Regions from separate parts of the Alteromonas sp. Cnat2-8 genome, predicted to be linked through region 1. Evidence: predicted binding sites of a transcription regulator. Region 1 holds the regulator's gene; the other holds the start of a gene.
What was found. The regulator sigma-54, encoded in region 1, starts transcription at its own class of promoters, with help from an activator protein. The targets are predictions, from matches to a motif close to GTTGGCACGNNNNTNGNNT.
Positions count from the first base shown of each region.

Region 2: a site for sigma-54 is predicted at 4,744-4,762, ahead of MHN00_RS01045 (flagellar basal body rod protein FlgF). Genes of this name have one in related genera too.

Region 1 is NZ_JAKREX010000001.1:517,399-525,375, forward strand. Features, by position in the region: gene MHN00_RS02175 (calcium/sodium antiporter) at 97-1,053, shown strand; gene MHN00_RS02180 (KpsF/GutQ family sugar-phosphate isomerase) at 1,056-2,036, shown strand; gene kdsC (3-deoxy-manno-octulosonate-8-phosphatase KdsC) at 2,037-2,585, shown strand; gene lptC (LPS export ABC transporter periplasmic protein LptC) at 2,582-3,160, shown strand; gene lptA (lipopolysaccharide transport periplasmic protein LptA) at 3,129-3,683, shown strand; gene lptB (LPS export ABC transporter ATP-binding protein) at 3,686-4,411, shown strand; gene MHN00_RS02205 (RNA polymerase factor sigma-54) at 4,485-5,966, shown strand; gene hpf (ribosome hibernation promoting factor) at 5,997-6,284, shown strand; gene ptsN (PTS IIA-like nitrogen regulatory protein PtsN) at 6,298-6,741, shown strand; gene rapZ (RNase adapter RapZ) at 6,826-7,671, shown strand; gene MHN00_RS02225 (HPr family phosphocarrier protein) at 7,671-7,943, shown strand.
Region 2 is NZ_JAKREX010000001.1:229,935-237,911, forward strand. Features, by position in the region: gene flgK (flagellar hook-associated protein FlgK) at 1-273, opposite strand, end outside; gene flgJ (flagellar assembly peptidoglycan hydrolase FlgJ) at 290-1,240, opposite strand; gene MHN00_RS01030 (flagellar basal body P-ring protein FlgI) at 1,300-2,412, opposite strand; gene flgH (flagellar basal body L-ring protein FlgH) at 2,435-3,115, opposite strand; gene flgG (flagellar basal-body rod protein FlgG) at 3,127-3,915, opposite strand; gene MHN00_RS01045 (flagellar basal body rod protein FlgF) at 3,962-4,705, opposite strand; gene flgE (flagellar hook protein FlgE) at 4,930-6,315, opposite strand; gene flgD (flagellar hook assembly protein FlgD) at 6,330-7,016, opposite strand; gene flgC (flagellar basal body rod protein FlgC) at 7,048-7,470, opposite strand; gene flgB (flagellar basal body rod protein FlgB) at 7,473-7,907, opposite strand.

The DNA of each region.
Region 1 (7,977 bases):
ATTGACAGTATTTGGCGAAAATAAAACGCTGCGAGCATAGGCAAATGGCACTCTTTTTGCGACAATCTAGCGAAATACTTTCTATTACAGGTTGTTGTGCTTTTAAACATTGTCATTTTTCTTGTTGGGCTGATTGTACTGAGTTGGAGCGCTGACCGGTTTGTATATGGCGCCTCAGCATTAGCAAAAAACATCGGCATTTCTCCAATGATGATCGGACTAACGATTGTCGCTATGGGATCTTCGGCACCTGAAATTGTGGTTTCCGCCATAGCCTCCGCAAATGGCAATATGAACACCGCCGTGGGTAACGCGCTAGGTTCTAACATCACGAACATCGCGCTAGTTTTAGGTATAACCGCGCTAGTGAAACCATTGCTTGTTTCATCAACAACATTAAAGCGCGAGCTTCCAGCACTCCTTATCATCTCATTGATTGCTATTGGCTTTATGTTTGACGGTGAACTTAAGTCTTATGAAGGCATTATCCTACTAGGCCTGTTCATTTTCGTACTGGCAATGATGGCGTGGTTGTCGCTACAGGTAGATAAAGAAGACCCTCTGGTTGCGGAAACCGCAGATGAAATCCCCAAAGGCGTTTCGAATACGTCAGCGCTCATTTGGATTGGTGTAGGCCTTGTAATACTGCCATTAAGTGCTCACTTTTTGGTGAACTCAGCAGTAGAAATTGCCAGATACATGGGCATTTCGGATTTGGTTATCGGACTAACGATTATTGCGTTTGGTACAAGTCTACCTGAACTAGCAGCAAGTGTTGCGGGTGTACTGAAAGGTGAAGACGATTTAGCACTGGGTAATATCATCGGCTCAAATATCTTCAACCTGCTTGCCGTACTTGGCATGCCCGGGTTAATCGCGCCTGGTATCCTGGACCCTGACGTTTACAACCGAGATATGTACGTAATGCTTGGTTTAACATTATTATTGTTCTTGTTCAGCTTCGATTTAATCGGTAAACGTACAATATCAAGAACAAATGGATTCATACTTCTGGCTTGCTTTATCGGCTATCAATTCTGGCTATTCGGATAATCATGAATACACAAACTCAGATGAACTATATCGACTCAGCGAAGCGCGTTATTGAAATTGAAACACAGGCTATTGCTAATCTGGCAGAGCGCTTAAACAATGAATTTATCGCTGCCTGTAATATTCTCTTTGCCTGCAAGGGTAAAGTTGTCGTGAGTGGTATGGGAAAGTCTGGGCATATCGGAAATAAAATTGCCGCTACGCTTGCCAGTACAGGTACTCCTGCATTTTTCATGCACCCTGGTGAAGCCAACCATGGCGACTTGGGCATGCTAAGCAAAGGCGATGTCTTACTCGCCATCTCTAATTCTGGCGAGACTAACGAGCTAGTTAACTTATTGCCCGTAGTTAAGCGCTTAGGCATACAGGTGGTCGCCATGACCAACAGTGCTTCCAGTTCATTAGGGCAACACGCAGATGTCGTACTTGATATCAGCGTTGAAAAAGAAGCGTGTTCGCTAGGTCTTGCTCCTACGTCAAGCACAACCGCCACACTGGTTATGGGTGATGCGCTTGCGGTAGCACTGCTCGACCAAAAAGGTTTCACCTCAGATGACTTTGCGCTTTCGCACCCAGGCGGCAGTTTAGGCAGAAAACTTCTGCTTAAAGTTAGCGATATCATGCAAAGCGGCAGTGATATCCCCCTTGTCCATGCCAGTGCTTCTGTTGCTGACGCACTGCTGGAAATATCTAAAAAGGGGTTGGGTATGACAGGCGTGATAGCGGCAGACGGTACGCTGACAGGCGTCTTTACGGATGGCGACCTACGACGAATTCTCGATGCCCGCGTAGACGTACACAGTGCCACGGTAGAAGAAGTAATGACTAAAGGCGGCAAGACTACCACCGCAGGTCAGCTGGCTGTAGAAGCCCTGAATTTGATGGAAACCCATAAAATTAGTGCGTTAATGGTTACTGACGATATGCGCAAACCTGTTGGGGCTTTTAACATGCATATGCTACTAAAAGCAGGAGTGCTTTAAATGACAACCACCTTGTACACGGAAATAAATGACTCGCTTTTCGCAAAACTAGCCAAGATAAAGTTGCTGGTATGCGACGTTGATGGTGTGTTCTCAGATGGCCGAATTTACTTAGGTAACGACGGTGAAGAACTTAAAGCATTCCATACCCGTGATGGATATGGTGTAAAAGCGCTAGTGAGCAATGGAGTGAATGTCGCGGTAATTACTGGACGTCGCTCTGCCATTGTTGAAAATAGAATGAAGGCACTGAATGTTGCACATATAATTCAAGGCGAAGAGAATAAAGCAGACGCGCTTAGCGACCTGATGAAACGCCTTGAGTTAAACACTGACGAAGTGGCTGCGGTAGGTGATGACATGCCAGATACGGGTATGTACAAGCACGTTTCAGTTAAAATTGCGGTTGCCGATGCCCATCCTTACGTAGCAAAACAAGCAAACTGGATTACGACCCTTCCCGGTGGGTTTGGCGCGGTCCGAGAAATATCGGATACCATTTTGCAGGCCAAAGGGGTAGCAAATGAGATTTTTGGAGCTAGTGTATGAGCCTGTTTGGCTTTAATCGCTTAGGATTAAGTATATCAGCGCTATTTATTCTGGCGATGCTGATGTACATCCCTACGTGGATGGAAGAGCAGCCTGAAACGCAGGGGAATCGTGAAAACGATGCGCTAAAGCCCGCCTACAAAGCAAAAAATCTAACCACTACGCTGTACAATCAAGACGGTGAGTTAAATCACAAAGTATTTGCAGAGTCGATGGAGCATTACGACCAGCTTGGCTTTGTATTGTTTCAGCAACCTAAATACACCCTTTATACAGAAAACGCGTCATCACCATGGGTGGTAACCGCTGATGAAGGTACACTATACAATAACGAGCTAATCCAGCTGGAAAACCAAGTTAATATTGAGAACCAAACTGGCGATGACTTTGTCAGAAGTATATCGACCGAGTACATTCAAATTAATTTAGAAACCAAGCAAATGACATCTGACCAACCCGTTGAAATACTGGGCACCCAATATGTCATTTTAAGTAATGGGTTTAACGCGAATTTACGCACACAAGAATACGAGCTTTTAGATCATGTACAAACCACTTATTCCCCTAGCAACTAGTTTATTGCTTGCCATCGCTAGCGGTGCGGTACACGCCAGTGAAGATGATTTTTCGCAGCCCATAAAAATAGGCTCGAACACCCAGTTTATCGACGGTAAAAATAAAACCGCGTTGTACAAAGACGACGTACTCATAACTCAAGGCTCTTTGGTTATTGAAGCTGACGAAGTGGAAGTAATTGCCACTGACGGTGGTGGTCGTGAAATATTTATTGCTAGAGGGAAGCCTGCAAGCTATTCCCAGCAATTGGAAGACGGCACGCCAGTTTCAGCAAAAGCTAATGAAATACGCTATGAAGTGGTGAACCGAACGATTTCTCTTGCCGGAAACGCAGAGTTGAAACAAGACACCAGTAAAGTACAGGGTGACAACATCACGTTCGATATGATTACCGAGCAATTGCTAGCGACTGGGGGCGCAGGTAAAGATGGTGAGGGTCGAGTGACCACAGTATTCACACCTGAGACCATTCGCAAAACTTCGTCTAAGAAAGACAAAAAAGACAACGAGGGCAATGAATAGCAATGGCAACTTTGAGCGCTAAAAATCTTGCTAAGGCTTACAAGTCAAGACAGGTTGTTCGAGATGTAAGTCTGTCTGTCTCAACGGGTCAAATTGTTGGTCTTCTTGGCCCAAATGGCGCTGGTAAGACCACCACATTCTACATGATTGTTGGTTTAGTGAATCTGGATAAAGGCAAGATTGAAATCGACGACAATGAGCTAACTCATCAGCCCATGCACGAGCGTGCACGCCGCGGAATAGGCTACCTACCGCAGGAAGCCTCTATTTTCAGAAAGCTCACAGTGCATGAAAATATCATGGCCATTTTGCAAACCCGTAAAGATTTAAATTCACAACAGCAAGAAGAAGAAGCTGATGCGCTACTTGATGAATTTAATATTAACCATATACGTAATAGTACGGGGATGAGTTTGTCAGGGGGCGAACGCCGTCGCGTTGAGATTGCCCGCGCTCTGGCAGCAAAACCGCAATTTATTTTGTTAGACGAACCATTTGCTGGTGTTGATCCAATATCAGTTAATGATATAAAGAAGATAATACAACATCTTCGCGATAGGGGTATTGGAATCCTTATCACAGACCATAACGTACGAGAGACATTGGATGTTTGTGAAAAGGCGTACATTGTGAGTCATGGCGAGCTTATTGCGCAAGGAACGGCGGAACAGGTTTTAAGTAATCAAAAAGTAAGGGATGTATACCTAGGCGAACAATTCAGGCTATAGTTAATGTAACCGAATTGTCATTTTTCAGTTTCGCTCTGGTATATTCAATTTAGAGCATTTAAATAAGACGTAGATGAAACCATCTTTACAGCTAAAATTTAGCCAACAACTTACCATGACACCTCAGCTTCAGCAGGCCATTAAACTGCTGCAGCTTTCTACACTTGATCTTCAACAAGAGATCCAAGAAGCGCTCGATTCTAATCCGCTATTAGAAGTTGAAGAAGGTAACGACGAGCCGCAACTAGAAAAGAACAATATCGACAACGATGACAGCGGCTCTGAGGCCACTGCTTCTGCATCTAGTGACACATTAGAAGCCGGCGATGCACTTGAGAAAAACGATCTTCCCGATGAGCTGCCAATCGACAGTACGTGGGATGAATACTACTCTGCTTCATCTTCGCCTGCTCCGGGTCCATCCAATGACGACGAGCAAATCTTCCAAGGTGAGACTACTGAAGATATTCAAGAGCACCTTCTTTGGCAAATGCGCCTTACCCATTTCTCGGATACCGATCGCGCAATCGCTACAGCAATCATCGACTCTATTGACGAGTCAGGTTATTTAACCGTTACCCTTGATGATATTTTAGAAGCGGTTAACGATGATGATATGGAAGAGCCGATTGAAATGGACGAAATAGAATGTGTGCTAAAGCGCATTCAGATGTTCGACCCTATTGGTTCTGGCTCACGCTCTCCACAAGAATGTTTGATGGTGCAATTGCGCCAGTTTTCAGAAGACACACCGTGGCTTGCTGAAGCAAAACAACTGATTGAAGAGTACTCTGACTTACTGAGCAGCAAAGACTATCGTACGCTTATGCGTAAAAGCCGATTGAAAGAAGATCAGCTACGCGAGGCAATGCGTTTACTGCAAACCTTGAATCCTCGCCCAGGTAGTGCTTTAGTTACTAAAGAGCCTGAGTACGTTATTCCTGATGTCTCAGTAACCAAGAAAAATGGCCGTTGGGTGGTTGAGCTGAACCCCGACAGTCTGCCTAAGTTAAGCGTAAATCAACAATACGCTGCAATGAGTCGCCGTGCCAAGAATAGTAGCGATTCACAATTCATCCGCTCACACATGCAAGAGGCTAAGTGGTTCATAAAGAGCCTTGAATCTCGTAACGAAACCTTAATGAAGGTTGCAAACTGCATTGTGCAGCAGCAAATGGGCTTTTTTGAGCACGGCCCGGAAATGATGAAACCAATGGTGCTAAATGATGTCGCAGAAATGGTAGATATGCACGAATCCACTATTTCGCGAGTGACAACGCAAAAGTACATGCATACGCCACGTGGAATCTTCGAATTGAAGTATTTCTTCTCAAGCCACGTTGCAACAGAGTCTGGTGGTGAATGTTCATCTACAGCGATTCGTGCATTGATCAAGAAATTAGTGGCCGCTGAAAAGCCTAGCAAGCCGCTAAGTGATAGCAAGATTGCTTCATTGTTGGCCGAACAAGGCATTAAAGTTGCCCGGCGAACAATAGCAAAGTACCGGGAATCGTTGTCGATCCCGCCGTCGAACCAACGCAAAAGCCTTATTTAATCGGGCTTAATAATATAAGGAAGACGAAATATGCAAATCAACCTTACTGGTCATCATGTCGAAATCACCGACTCTTTGCGTAATTATGTCGATACGAAGTTCAGCAAACTTGAACGTCACTTTGATCACATTTCTAATGTGCATGTCATCCTGAACGTTGAAAAATTAAATCAAAAAGCCGAAGCGACCGTTCATTTAAGTGGCGCTGAAGTATTCGCATCCTCAGAAAATACCGACATGTATGCGGCGATTGACAGCATGGTTGATAAACTCGACCGGCAGGTAATCAAGCATAAGGAAAAACTGAAAAAACATTAGTAGTTAATTAAGCATGGATATACAAGCCATCGTAAGTCTGGACCGCACCGAGTGTGCGGTTCAGTGTAATAGTAAAAAGCGAATTCTTGAGATCATCGCTGATATCGCTGCCAAGCAAAACGAGAACATTGATCAGGCAACGGTACTCAACAGTTTGATGGCTCGAGAGCGTATGGGTAGTACAGGCATTGGCAATGGTATCGCCCTGCCCCACGGACGCCTGCCGGGCCTTGAGAAAGTGATTGCCATTGTTGTAACCAGCACGCCAGCAATCGACTTTGACGCCCTTGACGAGAAACCCGTAGACATCTTTTTTGCGCTACTCGTTCCCGAGGAGCAGACCGAAGGACACCTTCAAACGCTGGCCACCGTGGCTGGTAAACTAAGCGACAAAGAAACGATTAAAGCAATACGTCGCGCAACGACAAGCGACGATATTCTATCTGCATTAAGTTAAACATTAAGCGCCTATTAACCGTTTAGTGGGCGCCTAATTCAACAACGCGTATGTGATAAAACCAGAGTATTAGGGAGAAAGTAGGTGAAGCTGATAATAATCAGTGGTCGTTCGGGGTCTGGTAAGTCTGTCGCACTTCGCGCATTGGAAGATTTAGGTTATTACTGTGTTGATAATATCCCGGTAAACTTACTTCCCACCTTAACCCATACAGTTGTTGACGAGTACGATCAGGTTGCGGTAAGTATCGATGTGAGAAACTTACCTAAAAATCCTGACGATTTGGTGGAAATTCTAGACTACCTGCCTTCTTCGTGGTCGATGACCATTGTTTACATTGACGCGAGCGATGATGTACTGGTTAAGCGTTTTAGCGAAACACGTCGTCTTCACCCTCTCGCCAAGCTTAATAAATCGCTTTCAGAAGCCATTAAAGCGGAGTCTGCCCTACTTGCTCCTATTGCAGAACGCGCAGATTTATATTTGGACACTGATAAGCTTACCATTCACCAACTGGCAGAGTTAATTCGAGAGCGTATCTTGGGTAAGAAAAGCTCACGCCTTGTGCTTGTGTTTGAGTCGTTTGGCTTTAAGCACGGCATTCCTAAAGATGCGGATTACGTTTTTGATGCCCGCTTTTTACCTAACCCCCACTGGGAGCCCGACCTTAAACATCTGACCGGATTAGACGCACCAGTAGAAGTATTTTTGGGGTCGCAGCCTGTAGTGACCAAGTTCATTTGGCAAATTCAGAATTTAATAACGACATGGCTGCCTCATTTAGAGCGCAATAACAGAAGTTACGTAACCGTAGCCATTGGCTGTACTGGCGGGCAACACCGTTCGGTTTATATCGCACAGACCCTGTCGAAAACCTTCAGTGAAATACACCCTGATGTTCAAATTCGCCATAGAGAGCTGAATCAGTAATGACTATTCAAAAAACGCTAACTATCGTCAATAAGTTAGGGTTGCATGCGAGAGCGGCGACCCAACTGGTTAAACTGGCTAATCAATTCGACGCTAAAATTATCTTAAAAAAAGGCGATAAAGAAGCAGACGCAAGCAGTGTATTGGGATTAATGATGCTTGAAAGCCATCAAGGTGAACAGGTAGATGTGATTGTGGACGGCAGTGATGCTGTTGATGCACTTGCAGCTATTGAAGAGCTTATTGAGGGCAGATTTAACGAAGACGAATAGTCTTACTTACCCAATCCATTGACCAATTAATCAA
Region 2 (7,977 bases), 290 kb from region 1:
TAGATTGTCAATGGCCGCTGTTTTACTAGAGAATGTCTCAAGCTCGCCGACAGAAGTAATGTCCCTGCGCAATTGATTTTGAGCAAATACGTTGATGATACGTTCGGTATTGCCGATCTCTACACCGAAGACTTGGCTGTTTTGAAGCTCAGTGCGCTCGCGAACATAGCCTGGCGTGTTGACGTTGGCAATATTGTTACTGGTCGTTTGTAATAGCTTACTACTGGCGTTAACACCACTGGTGGCTAATGAGAATAAATCGACAGAACTCACAATGTAATCTCCAATGCTATGGCATTAACGTGCTGAGACGATCGCTGTTATACACTGCCATTATCTTGCGCGCGTATTCAGGGTCGGTAGCGTAACCCGCTTCTTGAAGCGCATGGGTATAGCGCGCTGCGTCAGAAGCATTCTCGACAGCATGGCTGTAGCGAGGCTGTGATGTGATAAAGCGTCCATAGTCTTCCATTGCGTCTTCTACTGACGAGTAGGACCTAAAAGCAGCCTTTTGTTTTTGCGGTAGTCCATTGTTAAATTCCAACGTGTCGACTACAGCCTGCTCTCCTTGCCATCCCTTATTTGCTTTGATGCCAAATAAGTTGTGCGAGCTTTCCCCATCCGCTTTATGGATAACAAATTTGCCCCACCCGGTTTCAACCGCGGCTTGGGAAATTATTGCTTTAGGATCCATTCCGTATTTTGCTGCCACTTTCTCAGCTATTGGCATTAGGCTCTCTACAAACTGCTCGGGACTTTCGAACATGGCATCTTTTTGTGCTGACTGGCTGCGAATAGACTGTGAAGAAAGGGCAATATCCTGCGCCTCAGTTACGTTGTACACACGGTTTCTGTTAAGTGATGATAAGTCTCCGTCACTTCTGATTACACTGGCAGGCGTATAGCTATCCTCAGTTTGACCTAACTGTTTAACAATGACATCAGCGAGACCTAAACCGCCACCGGAAGTGAGGTCTGTCGCTAGCTGTTGGTCGTGCATATCACGATAAAACTTAACTTGCTGTGAATTAAATGGGCTATTTTCGTCAGCAAGGGCATCTTGTGCTTTACGCATTGATTTCAACATCATTTGCACAAATATCGCTTCAAACTGCTGGGCAGCTTCTTGCAATACCGTCTCGTCGCCCGACGCAATGGCTTCACGCATTTTGTTTATGCTGCCCATATCGTGGACATTGCGAGCCATATCAAGCTGACTTTTTGTGCTAAGTGATTCCATCGTGCTTATTCCGCTGTGACTTTATTTTACTAACGTCTCGTAAATGCTCTTTGCTCGTTTTAAATAATAACGAGCTCTCCACGCAATGCGCCTGCTTGACGTAATGCTTCCAAAATTGCCATTAAATCGCCCGGCGCAGCGCCCACCTCATTTACCGCGCGCACAAGCTGGTCCAGAGTAACGCCTGGCTCAAACTTAAACATGCGGCTATCTGCCAAATCGACATCAACAATCGACTGAGTGGTAACGGCAGTCTGCCCTTCACCAAACGCGTTAGGTTGAGAAACTTGCTGATTTTCAGAGATGGTCACCGTTAGCCCGCCGTGAGTAATTGCTGCTGGTAACAAGCGAACGTCACTGCCAATAACAATGGTGCCTGTGCGGCTGTTTATTACCACACGCGCTGGCGCATCAGCTGGTGTAAATTCGAAGTTTTCTAAGGTAGCCAAAAAGCCCACGCGCTGACCGACATCTCGCGGGGCCGACACGCGAACAGACGCTGCATCAATGGGCTTAGCAATAACATAGCCATTTTCCGGCTGTGCACCTAAGCGCTCGTTGATCGTATCTGCAAGCGACTTGGCTGTTGAGAAATCTGGATAATGGAGGTTAAGCGTTAACGTGTCGCCATTGGCAAAGCCTGTTGGTACAGATTGCTCTACCATCGCACCGTTTGGAATTCTGCCTACCGTTGGCGTATTAACGACAATACGAGAGCCATCACCGCCTTGTGCGCCAAACCCGCTCACGACTAAGCTGCCTTGCGCTACAGCGTAGACTTTACCGTCAACACCGCGAAGAAACGTCTGGAGCAGCGTTCCGCCTTGAAGACTGGCCGCTTCGCCAACTGAAGAAACCGTAATATCAATGGTTTGTCCGGGTTTTGCAAAAGCAGGCAGGTCGGCGTGTACCGCCACTGCGGCCACGTTTCGTATTTTTGGCTTGGTGTTAGCGTCAAGACTGATACCAAAGTTGCGCAGCATGGTTCTGAAACTTTGTTCGGTAAACGGGCTTTGTTCACCCGTTCCAGGCAAACCTACAACAAGACCATATCCCACTAATTGGTTACTACGTACGCCTTGAATACTCGCTACATCTTTAATGCGCTGCGCACCTGCCTGTGAAGATAAAAGCATTGTGAAAGCGGCTAATACTACTGAAAACAAACGCATGTTCACTCTCCTATCCTAAAACCTAAAGAGGCCACCAAGCAGAATCAAAGAACTTGGTTAACCAACCCTTTTCTTGTGCTCGCGCAAAACTTCCCGTACCCGAATATTGGATACGCGCATTTGCAACCTTAGTGGACACGATTTCATTCTCGGGACTAATGTCTGCCGGACGAATGATACCGGTAAGACGAATATATTCATCGCCCTGATTCAGGGTTAGCCACTTTTCGCCACGAATAACAAGGTTGCTGTTAGGAAGTACGTCGACCACAGTAACTGAGATAGCGCCGTTTAAGCTGTTGCTTTGGTTAGCAGTGGCATCACCGGAGAAATCTCGGGATGAACTTATTCCTAATTGTACGGACTCTCCGCCAATGTTTATCGCCTGCCCAGCAAGCCCGGTAATAGGATTAAGATTGACGTTTGAATCTTTCGCTGTGCTAGTGTCGGCTGATTTGCTCGCTTGGGTATTCTCGCTTAACGTTACAGTGATGATGTCACCGACTCTTCTTGCGGTAACGTCAGAATATAAGTTATTAGCAAGCTGCGAACGAAAAAGCGAGCCATCCTCTACTACCGTTTCACGCGGGTAATCTGGCACTACCGGTGCAAACGACGGGTCGTTTGCCTGAACGGGAGGCTCGTTTGTACTGGCGCAACCGCCAAGTATCAGAAGTGCAGCAGATAAACCTAAAATACGCATGATGCTACCTACTAAAGTTGCTGAATAACCTGACCAAGCATTTGGTCGACCGATGAGATAACCTTTGAGTTCATCTCATACAAGCGCTGGCTTTCGATAAGGTTTACTAACTCTTCGGTCACGTTTACGTTAGAGGTTTCCAACGTGCCTTGTGAGATATAACCCAATCCTTGCAGACCAGGGACCCCCTGAATAGGCGCACCGCTTGACGCTGTCTCTACATAAAGATTTTGTCCGGTTGGTTGTAATCCGGTTGGGTTAACAAAGTCAGAAATATTAAGCTGACCGAGTACCTGCGGTTCAGCTTGGCCCCGTATGCTCACGCTAATTTCACCATCTTGAGAAATTGTGATTTGTTGCGCATCTTCGGGAATAGCCACTTCAGGCTGAAGCAAAAAACCCGCGCCAGATGTAACAATTTGGCCTTGGTCGTTCAGTGAAAACTGACCATTTCTTGAATATGCAATGGTGCCGTCTGGCTGCAATATTTCAAAGTAACCACGACCTTGAATTGACATATCAAGCGCGTTTTCAGTGGTTAACAGGTTACCTTGCGTATGTGCTTTTTGAGTAGCAACGACCTTCGAGCCTGAACCAAGCATAAGCCCAGAAGGAAGCTCTGTGTCAGCAGACGAACGACCGCCTGGCTGATTGATATTCTGATAAAGCAAATCTTCAAACACCGCGCGGTCTTTTTTAAAGCCCACAGTTGACGCATTGGCTAGGTTGTTAGATACCACTGCCACATCAGTCTGTGCGGCGTCTAGTCCGGTTTTACTTATCCATAGTGCTGGATGCATGTTAACCTCCGACGTTGCTCATGGGGCAACGATGATAAAAATTCGTTTACAGAATGCGTAATAACGCATTGCCACTTTGATCTAGTTTCTCTGCTTGCTTCATCATTTTGACTTGAAGCTCGTAGTGACGTTGCAGACTTATCATGTCTACCATTTCGTCAACCGCATTGACGTTGGAACCTTCAAGCATGCCCGACATTACTTTCACGTTGGCATTGGCTGGCGCTATTGAGCCATCTTCCATTCTAAATAAGCCGTCGTTCCCACGTTCCATGTCTGCATAGTTTGGGCTAACTAATTTAAGTCGCCCCACTTCTTCAATAACATTGGCAGGGGCACCTAACTGTCTCATTGACAACGTGCCATCGGCCGCAATATTGAGATTATCTAAAGGAACAGGAAGGAATATTGGCCCATTGTCACCAAGCACGACGCGATCGTGGATATCTGTCAAAATTCCGTCATCGCCTAACTTGAAATTTCCATCACGCGAGTAAGCTTCTTGACCATTTTGATCTTGTACAGCGAACCAACCATCACCTTGGATGGCTACGTCTAAGTCGCGGTCTGTTTTAATCATCGGACCCGACTCGTAATTATTCGACGGGCTTTCTGTCATGGAAAACACGCGAGTCGGCAAACCTTCGCCGTAGGCCGGCATTGACCTTGCCTGCTCTAACTGCGCTCTGAATCCCGTTGTCTGTGCATTAGCCAAGTTATTGGCCCTAATCCCTGTTCCGAGAAGGTCTTGGGAGGCGCCACTTGCTGAAATATAGAGAAGTTTGTCCATGACTGACTTTTGACTCTGATTAAACCTTAAACAAGATTTTGCAAAGGCAGTGCCAATCTGTGGATATTTAGTGCAATTGAAAAATAAGGGCGGTATTGAATTGATATATATAGAAAAATAAAAAGGTCGCATTGTTGCGACCTTTCTAAATCGGGTCAAATAGGTACGGTTTTCCGCGCCTAAAATTTGCCGCTTAGCAATCTGCTAATGTAGCTTACTGCAAACTATCGAATGTTAAGGATAGTCTGGTTTAGCGAGTTGTTCACTTCAAGCGCACGCGAGTTTGCCTGGAAGTTACGCTGAGCGATAATCATATCGATGAGCTCAGTGGTAAGGTTAACGTTAGCTTGTTCTAGCGCCGAAGAGTTAATTTCGCCGAAAGTACCAGTTGTTGCTTCACCCGCTAGTGCCTCACCAGAAAGAATACTTTCCTTCCACTGAGTACTGCTCTCTTGAGTTAGGCCTTGTTCATTAGAAAAGCGAACCAAAGCGACACGAACAATAGGTTCAGACGTACCATTAGAGAACGTTGCACGAACCAGGCCGTCAGGACCGATATCGATACCCGTCAATCGACCTACAGGCAAACCATCCTGTTCTAATGATGTAACCTCGAACGCAGAGGCGAACTGAGTCGGCTCATTAGGCGTAGCGCTATTAACATCGAGGTTGAAATCTATACTTATTTGCTGCGTAGGATCTGAGCCATTAGCAAGAATACCTGCGCCTAGCGCTTCTGTTTCCATTTTGAAATCAAGTGTAGGTAGGCCATCAGGCGTTTCCATACCAACGAAATCACCGCCTTGAGAGAAGATGAGTTTAGATGCTGTTACGGCGTTACCAGTGTTACCACCGACACTATTTACTGCTGTTGCTGGGTCTGTGTCATTACCCGCTGAATCTGTCATATCAACTAGCGTGTCATCGATTGCAGTAGCAACATACCACTCATTATCAACACCCGGTGTCGCATCCTTTATGAAGTAATAGGTCATTACGTGACTATCACCTAACGAATCGTAAACGGTTACCGATGTTGCTGCGTTGTAGGTAAGCGGATCTTCAGGGTCAAAATCTTGTGGATCTAGGGCTGCATCACCAGCAGGCAAGTTCATTCGAATGTCAACTTCTGTGGTTTGTGCGGGAGAACCCGAAGAATCTGGGATACGTACTGGCTCTGTAGTACTAAGTGCTACCGAGGCACTTGTACCATCAGAGTTAACGGGGAAACCCAATAAGTTATCGCCGTTACTGTTAACCACGAAATTGTCGCTATCTAACTTGAACTGACCCGCACGTGTGAACGAGAAGTCGCGAGACGTAATTTCAGGTACTGTCGCAAAGAAACCATTACCTGTGATCGCCAAATCAAGCGAGGTATTGGTAAACTGAAGGCTACCTTGAGAAAATTGCTGAGCAACTTCTTGAGTGAGTACACCGTCACCTACTTTAGTTTTGCCACCTGAAAGCAGTGATGCCGCATAAACATCGCCAAATTCAGCGCGAGATTCTTTAAAGCCAACTGTATTTACGTTTGCGATGTTGTTGGCGGTTACATCCAAATCTTTTTGTGCGGCTGATACGCCACTCAGTGCAATATTAAAAGACATTATTGATTCTCCTACTAACTGCCGATTTGAATGACGTCATCAAGATTGATACTGACATCACCATCCAAATTCAAAATTACGCCTTGACCACTACCAGCCAAGCTTACACTTCCAACATGGCGATTAACGGCGGTATTCAGCTGAACACCTTCTCCATTCAACTCGCCAGTGGCACTGATAACATATTCACCCGGTGCCATCTGGTTGCCATGCTTATCTTTGCCATCCCATTCAAACTCAATGTTGCCAGCGCTTTGTGTGCCTGCATCAATGGTTTTTATGACTTCACCAAACTGGTTCTCAATAGTGATCGTCATATTCTGAACTGTTTTTTCATTCACGATGACACCCGAAATGCCATCGCCTTCATTGGCCATATAACCCACGTTACCTTGAACCAGCACGTTTTGCCCGATAAGACTAGAGGCTTGTAACGCTTGATTCGATGTCATTGAAGCTGCAAACGACTCAAACTTTTCGTTAAGCTGGGAAATACCGTCGGCCATCGTAAATGATGTCATCTGCGCTACCATTTGATCGTTATCAACGGGTGCAGTGGGATCCTGATTGGCTAACTGCTCAGTTAACATTGAGAAGAAATCTTCCTGGGTTAACTGCTGCTCGGTGCCGTCAGCTATTTTGACGGTTTCCTCTTGCCAATACAGATCAGTATTTAAGCCAGTATTGTTTATGGTATTCACTGAGTAATCCTCACATTATTCAAGCGGCAAGTTACTGCCCTTGACCTAGCTGCAGTACGCGACGGAAAATACGCTTTGTGGTGTCCGCAACCTGCACGTTAGTTTCATACGCTTTGGACGCTGACATCATATTCGCCATCTCTTCCACAATGTTCACGTTGGGTTTATAGATGTAGCCGTTTTCATCTGCCATCGGGTTGTTAGGTGAATACTCCACTTGCAAAGGAGCATCACTTTCTACAATACCCTTTACTTGAACACCTGCACCTTTCGACTGGTCGCGCATTGCATCTTGCAACGCCGTAGCGAAAACTGGATGGCGAGCTCGGTATGTTTCGTCATAGCTGCTGCTAACCGAGTTAGCGTTGGCAATATTACTTGCCGTAGTATTAAGACGTACATTCTCCGCCTCCATACCCGTACTCGAAATTTGCATTACATTAAATAAACTCATGACTACTGACCTCCTGAGCTAAGCGCTTTTTTCATGCCTTTAATTTTTCCGTTCAAAAATTCTAGGCTGGCTTGGTAGCGCAATCCATTGTCTAAAAACCGATTTCTTTCCGCTTGAACTTCAACCGTATTACCGTCGCCAGTGTCTGGTTGCGTTGGGATGCGGTATTGCATGTCAAAGTTTGCCGCTACTGACGTAGAATTGCCGCTTAAGTGGCGATCATTTGTCCGCACCATTCCTGAAGAAGCGTGATTGGCTGTACCACCAGATGCTTCTCGCATAGCCGACTGCATTGCTTTATTAAAATCAATGTCCCGCGCTTTATAACCAGGCGTGTTTGCGTTCGCTAGATTTCCAGAAATCACTTCCATACGCTCTGTGCGTATAGTGAGTGCTGACTCATGAAAGCCAACCAGCTTATCTAGGTTAATAGCCATAACATGACCTCTGACATACTAAAAATTTGTTCGTGGTGACAATGTAAGCGGACAATTAAATATCGAATCT